Regions from separate parts of the Kitasatospora sp. NPDC056531 genome, predicted to be linked through region 3. Evidence: riboswitches for the same ligand, from Rfam matches in the RefSeq annotation. Region 3 holds a riboswitch; each other region holds the start of a gene.
The links. Region 3 has a riboswitch for cyclic di-AMP ahead of ACFQ87_RS04820 (NlpC/P60 family protein). Riboswitches for the same ligand answer to the same signal wherever they lie in the genome.

Region 1: linked by a shared signal. The riboswitch ahead of ACFQ87_RS42400 (CAP domain-containing protein) and the one ahead of ACFQ87_RS04820 (NlpC/P60 family protein) in region 3 are both predicted to bind cyclic di-AMP.
Region 2: linked by a shared signal. The riboswitch ahead of ACFQ87_RS20085 (transglycosylase family protein) and the one ahead of ACFQ87_RS04820 (NlpC/P60 family protein) in region 3 are both predicted to bind cyclic di-AMP.

The regions. Positions count from the first base shown of each region.
Region 1 is NZ_JBHTTU010000153.1:352-3,421, forward strand. It holds gene ACFQ87_RS42390 (cupin domain-containing protein) at 1-67, opposite strand, end outside; gene ACFQ87_RS42395 (helix-turn-helix domain-containing protein) at 139-756, shown strand; cyclic di-AMP (ydaO/yuaA leader) riboswitch at 1,236-1,404, shown strand; gene ACFQ87_RS42400 (CAP domain-containing protein) at 1,407-2,420, shown strand; partial or broken gene ACFQ87_RS42405 (IS200/IS605 family accessory protein TnpB-related protein) at 2,471-3,070, opposite strand, start outside.
Region 2 is NZ_JBHTTU010000022.1:15,254-18,323, reverse strand. It holds gene eno (phosphopyruvate hydratase) at 1-682, opposite strand, end outside; gene ACFQ87_RS20085 (transglycosylase family protein) at 972-1,769, opposite strand; cyclic di-AMP (ydaO/yuaA leader) riboswitch at 1,774-1,940, opposite strand; gene ACFQ87_RS20080 (cytochrome P450) at 2,151-3,070, opposite strand, start outside.
Region 3 is NZ_JBHTTU010000003.1:5,307-8,376, reverse strand. It holds gene ACFQ87_RS04830 (NYN domain-containing protein) at 1-164, shown strand, start outside; gene ACFQ87_RS04825 (NlpC/P60 family protein) at 365-1,402, shown strand; cyclic di-AMP (ydaO/yuaA leader) riboswitch at 1,741-1,894, shown strand; gene ACFQ87_RS04820 (NlpC/P60 family protein) at 1,905-3,059, shown strand.

The sequences.
Region 1 (3,070 bases), on a different contig from region 3:
CCACGTCCCCTGCCAGCAGCGTCGTCTTCAGCCCGTCGTTCACGTCGTTCACGTCGTTCTCGCTCATGCCCCCACTGTGGCCGCCGCCGCCCCCACCGCCCCAGAGTCCCAAAAGACATCCTCAGGTACATTCCTGCCATGGACGCCTCCGCCCCGAACCCGGCCCGCCACCGCGTGGTGGCCCTGCTCGGCGCACCCCAGGCGCCGTTCGAACTCGCCTGCGCCGCCGAGGCCTTCGGCACCGAACGCGCCGGACTGCCCTCCCACTACGACCTCACCCTGTGCACCCGGACCCCCGGCCCGGTGCCGACCACCCTCGGCGTCCCACTGCTGGTCGACGCGGGCCTGGAGGCGCTGGAGCGGGCCGACACCGTGGTCGTCCCCGGCTGGCAGCCGCCCGGCTCCCCGGTGCCCGCCCGGGCGGACGAGTCGCTGGCCCCGCTGCTGGAGTGGACCGAGGGGCACCTGGGGGAGCGGCTGGCCGTGGAGGACCTCGCCGCCCGAGCCGGGCTCTCCGGGCGCACCCTGGCCAGGCGCTTCGCCGAGCAGCTGGGCACCAGCCCCGGCCAGTGGCTGCTGGCCCGGCGCGTCGACGCCGCCCGGGCTCTGCTGGAGCAGACCGACCTGCCGGTGGAGGCCGTCGCCGTGCGGGTCGGCCTGGCCTCCGCCGTCAACCTGCGCCGCCGCTTCCGCGCCGCCCTCGGCACCACCCCCGGCGCCTACCGCCGCACCTTCGGCAGCGCCCGCGTCGACTGAGTCCCAGGTGCTCGGCGGGCTCGGAGCTGTGATCGCCGAGGAGGGCGAGGTCGGCGAGCAGGGCGTCGGCACAGTCGTGGGCGCCGGCCCGGGCGAGGGCGGACCCGGGTGCACTGCCCAGCCAGCTCCAAGTCAGCCTTCTCCCTCTTCCTTCGGCTCGGGCATGGGGACGGGGGCGTCGATCTCCAGATACCAGGCGTGATCGGCAGGGGTGACGCGCGAGCTGCCTTGTGCGCCCCCGCCCCCCGGGCGGCGGCCGTCGCGACCGGCATCGACAGCCGGGAGAGTTGTCCGATTAGGGTATTTATGCGGCGCTTTGTCAGCTAATTTGGCATTTCATCAGATCTTCGCTGAATGTCCATGTGATGTGCGTGATACGAACTTGTGTCTTCCGGCTCGATCTGCCTAGCGTGCAACCTGTTCGCACCTGCGGACCCTGCCGCCGGGACGCCGAGTCCTGTCCACCGGTCGGCCGGACGTCGAGCAGTGCACCGGGCAGGAGCGGGGGAACCAGGTAGTTCGCCGCGCCCTGCTCGGTCCGTTCACGGACGAGACGGGTGTGGCTAGGGGTGAAGCCGCTGCGTGCGGCCGGGCTACCTCACGGCCCGAACCCGACAGCTCACCTCGCAGGCGTCGCAGAGGGACGCCCCATGCTGACTTCAGGTACCGGCCGGCATCGCCGTGCGCGCCGGAGACACACCCCGCGTCTGGCCGCCACCGTCGGGATCGCCGGCGCCGGCCTCATGCTGCCGCTGCTGAGCGCGAGCGGAGCCTCCGCCGCGCCCGGCTCCCACACGTACGCGAGCCACGCCGGGTGGCAGGAGCACCACCAGCACCGGCACCAGAGCGACTCCGATGGTCAGCGCCGCCACCAGGCCGACCCGGACGCCGCGGGGCCCTCCGCTGCGGCCCCGGCCGAAGCCTCGCAAGCCTCACCGTCGCCGTCCGCCCCGGCCTCCGGTGCCCCGGCCTCCGGTGCCCCGGCCTCCGGCGCCCCGGAATCCGGCGCCCCGGCCTCCGGCGCCCCGGAATCCGCGGCCTCCCGCGCTCCGGAATCCGCGGCCGCGCGACCCGGCGGCGAGCCCCAGGGCTCCCACTCGGCGCGGCCCTCCGCTCCGGCTCCGACCCCGGCGTCCCACACGTCCGCGCCGTCGTCCCCGTCGTCCCCGTCCGCCCCGGCCACGCACGCCCCCGCCCCCGCGGCCATCCCCACCGCCCCGGCCGCGCAGACCGGTTCGAGCTCGGACGCCGTGCAGCAGGTCCTCAAACTGATCAACCAGGCGCGAGCCGCCCAGGGCCTGCCCGCCTACACCATCACGTCGGGGCTGACCAGCAGCGCCGGGGCCCACGACCAGACGATGGCCGGCGGCTGCGGCATGTCCCACCAGTGCCCGGGCGAGGCCGAGTTGGGGGCGCGGGAGACGGCCGCAGGCGTCCAGTGGAACGCCGTCGGGGAGAACATAGGCTACGGCAACGGGGTCTCCACCTCGGCCCAGGACATCGCCGCCATGGCGGTCAGCCTGACCCAGGACATGCTGAACGAGACGCCGCCGAACGACGGCCACCGCAAGAACATCCTCAGCAGCGAGTTCACCCACATCGGCATCGCCGTCCACCGGGACGCCAGCGGAACCGTCTGGCTCACCCAGGACTTCTCCAACTGACCCGTCCGTCAAGGACGTAGGACGAGGCCCCTGACCACGAACCGTTCCAATTAAGTGATCAGGAGTGAGTCTTGGACCCAGGTCTGATCACTGCGTGCATCCCGAACGGTGGTGGATGCCCGACTGGTCGCCCGCGTTCTCGTGGTCCCCGTCCGGCGGCGCGCATCGTGTGCGCGGTCCGTGACGGGGCGGCGGGTCTCCTCACGCCCTCGGATGCCCGATGGGGCCTGGACGGTCCGATGCCCACGACGATCGCTCCGGTCGTCGTGGGGCGGTGCCGTCCGTCGCCGGATCGGGTGTCCGAGGGCGCGTCGCCCGATCGCGATGCTGGCGGCATCGTGCCGGGTGGTAGGGCGGGTGGGTGTCACGAGCGGCTTCTGCCAGTGCTGCGCGCCCCATTGGGAGGTGTGGGCGGGGTCCACGGCGACGATGACCATGTCCAGCTCCGCGGCCATGGACACGAGCCGGGCGCGGAGCCGGCCGGTGGGGATGCCGGAGACGAGCTGCCGGAACCGCTTGCGGCGGCCGTGCTTCTCGCGGGTGGTCTCGGCGGTGAAGTCCAGGTTCTCCAGGCCGATCGCCCTCACCCCGCACCGCTTCGCCCAGTGCAGGAGCCGGGTGATGGCGTGGCGGACCTGGGCGTCGCGGTG
Region 2 (3,070 bases), on a different contig from region 3:
TCTGGATCGCCTCCATGATGAGGTCCAGGGCCTCGCGGTTGCTGTCCAGGTTCGGCGCGAAGCCGCCCTCGTCGCCGAGGCCGGTGGACAGGCCGCGCTCCTTCAGCACGCCCTTGAGGGTGTGGTAGACCTCGACGCCCCAGCGGACGGCCTCGGAGAAGGACTCCGCGCCGATCGGGGCGATCATGAACTCCTGGATGTCGACGTTGGAGTCCGCGTGCGAGCCGCCGTTGAGGATGTTCATCATCGGGACCGGCAGGACGTGCGCGTTCGGGCCGCCCAGGTAGCGGAACAGCGGCAGGTCGCTGGCCTCGGAGGCGGCGTGCGCGACGGCCAGCGAGACGCCCAGGATGGCGTTGGCGCCGAGCGAGGACTTGTCGGGGGTGGCGTCCAGGTCGAGCATGGCCTGGTCGATCAGGCGCTGCTCGGTGGCGTCGTAGCCGACGAGCTCCGGGCCGATCTGCTCGATGACGGCCAGGACGGCCTTCTCGACGCCCTTGCCGAAGTAGCGGTTCTTGTCACCGTCGCGCAGCTCCAGCGCCTCGAAGGCGCCGGTCGAGGCACCCGAGGGGACAGCGGCACGACCGGTGCTGCCGTCGTCGAGGCCGACCTCGACCTCGACCGTGGGGTTGCCGCGCGAGTCGAGGATCTCACGGGCTACGACGACATCGATGGACGGCACGAGGCATCTCCTTGCGGAAGCAGGGTCCGGCTGACGGTGGTGCTGTCGGCGGGACGATTGCGGAGTCGTTACGACCAGAGCCTAACCGCCCGAGCTCCCGGGGCCACGTTGGCCTCGGTTCCGTCTCAGCGTGTGGCCCTACTACCCACCGGTAGTTCACCTGCTTGTCCCAGCTTGTCCCCCCGGCGCGGACGAATGCGGACGAAGGGGGCCGGGTGCGGCCCCCTTCGTCCCCGGGGTGCTGTTCGAGGTCCTACGGACCGTCTCGGTCGAGGCCCTACGGGCCGGTTCAGCCGAGGTGCAGGACCTGGCCGGGCATGATCAGGTTCGGGTCGCCGCCGACCGTGCCGCGGTTGCCGTCGTACAGCGCCTGCCAGCCGCCGGACACGCTCTGGGCGGCGGCGATGCTCGACAGGGTGTCACCGGAGTGGACGGTGTAGTCGTGACCGGCCGGGGCGGCCTGGGCCGGCTGGGCGGCGCGCGGGGCGGCGTGCTTCGGAACGTACTGCTGGACCGGCTGCTCCGCGGGCTTCTCGGCCTGCTTCGGGGCGGCGTGCTTCGGAGCGTACGACTGGGCGGGCTTCGCGTCCGCCTTGGGGGCCTGCTGCTCCGGGGCCTGCTGCTTGGGCGTCTGCTGCTTGGGCGTCTGCTGCTGGGGGGCGGACTGCGGCTTGGCGTCCGAGGAGGTGTCGACCGCGGCCGGGGCGCCGCCCTTGCTCAGGCCCGCCTTGACGGAGCAGACCGGCCAGGCGCCCGGGCCCTGGGAGGCCAGCACCTTCTCGGCGACCGATATCTGCTGGCCCTTGCTGGCCTGGTTGGCCTGCGGCGCGTAGGCGGTGCCGCCGTACGCCTTCCAGGTGCTGGAGGTGAACTGCAGGCCGCCGTAGAAGCCGTTGCCGGTGTTGATGCTCCAGTCGCCGCCGCTCTCGCACTGGGCGACGGAGTCCCAGGCGGAGGCCGGGGCGGCGGAGGCGCCGGTGGCGGCGAGGAGCGGCATCGCGAGTCCGACGCCGGCCACACCGGCGACGGCGATGGCCTTCTCGGCCTGGGTGCGACGACGGTGACGGCCAGTTCCAACGAACAGCATGAAGGGTCCCTCTCCGCACGCCTGCGAGGTGAGCTGTCGGGTTCGGACCGGGAGGTGGCCCGGCCGCCGTGCGCGGAGACGTTCCGCTCGGGCGGCTTCACCCCAAGCCGTGGAGGACGGCAACAAACCTGGTTCCCCCGCCCCTGCCCAAGGGTCTGGTCGGTTTCCCGTGGCGCGGCGGGCAGGATTCGGCGTTCCGCGCACGAGGTCCGCAGCTGCGAACTCCAGGGAGACTAGACAGATCCTCAGACCAATCACAAGCTCATATCGCCGACATCACACAGGAATTACGGCATGTGATCAATCGCCTACCAACTGCGCCTGTTTGTCCGGATTGATGGGTGTTCACCCCGCTGTCAGGAGGGCATCAACGGCGTCCCGTCAGCGTGTCGAAGCCTCAGGAAGGGCATGCGGAGACCGGATCTCGGGACTGAATTCGACCGGAAGTTCGCGCAATCCACGCATGATCAGGCCACCCCGCCAGCGGAGATTCTCCGGGCTTTCGGCCAGTCGCAGATCGGGCAGCCGGGAAAGCAGCGTGGCCAGCGCGGCGCGTCCTTCGAGCCGGGCCAGCGGGGCGCCGATGCAGTAGTGGATGCCGTGCCCGAACCCCAGGTGGGGATTGTCGACCCGGGTCAGGTCGAGGGTGTTCTCGTCCGCGAACCGGGCCGGGTCGCGGTTCGCCGCCGCCAGCACCACCAGCACCGGATCGCCCACCGGGATGTCCACCCCGCCGATGGTCAGCGGCCTGGTCGCGAACCGCCAGGTCGCCAGCTCCACCGGCCCGTCGTAGCGCAGGAGTTCCTCGATCCCGGTCTCCAGCAGCGCGGTCTCCCCGCGCACCACCGACTCCTGCAGCAGCACCCGCTGCCCCGGGTTGCGCAGCAGCGCGTACGTCCCGTTGCCGATCAGGTTGACGGTCGTTTCGAAACCGGCGAACAGCAGGATGAAGGCCATCGCGGCCGCCTCGTTCTCGGTCAGGTGCTCGCCGTGGTCACTGGCCCTGATCAGACCGGAGATCAGGTCGTCACCGAGGTCGGCCCGCTTGCGGTGGATCAGCTCCAGCAGGTACGCCCGCATCCGCTTCACCGCCCGTCCCACGCCGCCGCGTTGGCTCCCGCCGTGGCCCGGCTTTGTGTGTCGCAGCATCATGCCGGCCCAGTCGCGGAAGTCGTCCTGGTCCTCCGCCGGCACGCCCAGCATGTCGCAGATCGCGTAGATGGGGAGCGGGAAGGCGAACTCGTGGATCAGGTCCGCCGAACCGCGCTGCGCGAAGCCGTCGATCAGCCGGTCGGTGAGCT
Region 3 (3,070 bases):
GGGAGACCGCGGACGAGCTGATCCGTCGTCTGGTGCGCGCCGAGCCGCAGGGCCGTCCGGTGGTGGTGGTGTCCACCGACCGGGAGGTCGCGGAGGGCGTGCGGAAGGCGGGCGCGCGCCCGGTGGCCTCGGTGCTGCTGCTGAACCGGCTGGCCCGGCCCTGACCTCGGGCCGGACGGCGTGAAGCCCGGTCAGTGTCCGTTTTGCGAGGGTGTGCGGATCCCGTGAAGTCAGCGTGGGGACCGGAGTTCACGCCTTCGGGGGAGTGGCAAAACGGATAGATCTTCACTAGGGTCTGGCGTCAAACCTATTTTCCGGAATCTCATCCGATCAGGTGAGTCCGATGGAAGAAGGAGCCGGTCCCTTGGCCTCCCACCGCCGTCCCAAGCAGCCGAGCCGCGCGCGGGTCTCCGTGCTCACTGCTGCCGCTGCGACCGCGGTCGCCCTCTCCGCCCAGGTGGCCGCGCACGCGGCGCCGCAGCCGAACAAGGCCGACGTCAAGGCGCAGATCGACCAGCTCCAGCAGGAGCAGGAGCAGGCGGCGGAGAAGTACAACGGCGCCAAGGAGCGGGCCGACCAGCTCCGCAAGCAGGCCGACCAGCTGCAGGACCAGGTGGCCCGCAGCCAGGACCAGATGACCCAGCTGCAGGCGGGCCTGGCCGAGGTGGCGGGCGACCAGTACCGCACCGGCGGCATCGACCCGTCCGTCCAGCTGATGCTCTCCTCCGACCCGTCCGGCTACCTGGAGAAGGCCTCCAGCGTCCAGCAGGCCAGTGCCAGCCAGACCGAGGCGCTCAAGGGCCTGCTCGACCAGCAGCGCCGGCTGGACCAGGAGAAGGCCGAGGCCGCCGCCGTCCTGTCCTCGCTGGACTCCACCACCAAGGACCTGAACCAGGCCAAGTCGGACGTCAACCAGAAGCTGAAGGCCGCCCAGGACCTGCTGAACTCGCTCAGCGCCGCCGACCGCGCCGCGCTGAAGGCCCAGCAGCAGCAGGACGACCGCGCCTCGCGCGGCAGCGCCCGGGTCGACCTCAGCAGCCTGCCGCCGGCCAGCGGCTACGCGGCCGTGGCCGTCGCCAAGGCGATGAGCAAGCAGGGCTCGCCGTACGTCTGGGGCGCCACCGGGTCGAGCACCTTCGACTGCTCGGGCCTGATGGTCTGGTCGTACTCCCAGGCCGGCGTCTCGCTGCCGCGCACCTCGCAGGAGCAGGGCAACGTCGGTACCGCGGTGCCGTCGCTGGACCAGGCCCAGCCGGGCGACCTGGTGATCTACGGCAGCGACCGGCACCACGTCGGGATGTACATCGGCAACGGCATGGTGGTCCACGCGCCGCACACCGGTGACGTGGTGAAGGTGATGAAGGCCGACGCGATGCCGATCAACACGATCCGCCGGGTCTGACGCCCCGACACGCCGGGAAGTCCGGGTTCCGGCCCTGTGATCCGCGCCACCCTCCTATCGGGGGTGGCGCTTCGGGTTTGCCCGTTCCGCGGTCGGCCGGTGAGATCCGATCAGCTTTCCGTGCGGTGGCGATCACCATCGGTCATTTTCACAAAAGAACACGGGCAATCTTTCGTCTTTTTTCTGACAAGGATTTGAACGGATCACGGTTCAGTTACTAGGGTCGTGCCCCGAACCACCGCACTGTCGATCACCCAGCCTGGGTGGCGGCGGTGGTTACCGTCGAGTTCGCGAAACAGCGGGGCAGGTCGAAGCGACTGTCCGACAGGGGAGCCCAGTGGTCGGGGGCGCTGCGGAGCGGAGCCGGGGAACCACGTTCCTCCGGGGTGAATCGACGCCAGGTCGGCCGCTGGAACGGTCGTGAGGCGTCGTAGGGCATGCTTCCGGCCCGAACCCGTCAGCTCACCCGGTAGGCGGCCGTAGGAAGAAGGAGTCCGCCTTCGTGGCGTCCCATCGTCGTCCCAAGCCCGCCAGCCGCGCCCGTGTCTCGATCCTGACCGGTGTCGCCGCGGCAGCCGTTGCCCTCTCCGCGCAGTCCGGCGCGCACGCCGACCCGCAGCCGACCAAGGACCAGGTCAAGGAGCAGGTCGACCAGCTCAACGAGCAGGCCGAGCAGGCGACCGAGAAGTACAACGCCGCCCAGGAGAAGCAGCAGGCCCTGGAGAAGCAGGTCTCCGGCCTGCAGGACCAGGTGGCCCGGCAGCAGGCCCAGGTGACCGACATGCAGGGCGGGCTCGCCGAGATCGCCGGGGAGCAGTACCGCAACGGCGGCATATCCCCGACCGTCCAGCTGATGCTCTCCTCCAGCCCGGACAACTTCCTCAACCAGGCCGGTGCGCTCAACCAGGCCGGTGACACCCAGAAGAACCAGCTGAAGCAGCTCCAGGAGGAGCAGCGCAAGCTCGACCAGGACCGCACCGAGGCCCAGGGCAAGCTCGCCGAGCTGGAGTCCACCACCCAGCAGCTGAAGACCTCCAAGGAGGAGGTCCAGAACAAGCTGAAGGCCGCGCAGGACCTGCTCAACACCCTGACCGAGCAGGAGCGCCAGGCGATCCGTCAGGCCGAGGAGAAGGCCGCGGCCGACGCCAAGGCCCAGGCCGACGCCGCCGCGAAGGCCGCCCAGCAGCAGGCCGCCGCCGACCGCGCCTCGCGCGACAGCAGCCGCACCGACATCGGCTCGGGTTCGGGCTCCTCGGGTTCCGCCACCTCCTCCTCGCCGGTCGCCAAGCCGGCCGCCCCCGGCAGCTCGCACGGTGCCGCCGCGCTGGCCGCCGCAGCGAGCAAGGTCGGCAGCCCGTACGTCTGGGGCGCCACCGGCCCGGGCTCCTTCGACTGCTCCGGCCTGATGGTCTGGGCGTTCAACCAGGTCGGCGTGTCGCTGCCGCGCACCTCGCAGGAGCAGGCCGGCGCCGGCACCCGGATCGGCTCGGACATCTCCCAGGCTCAGCCCGGCGACCTGCTGATCTTCTACAGCGACGCCCACCACGTCGGCATCTACGCGGGCAACGGCCAGGTGCTGCACGCGCCCAAGCCGGGCGCCTCGGTCCGCTACGAGGCGGTCTCCAACATGCCGCTGGCCTCCATCGTGCGGGTCTGATCCCTGCGCAG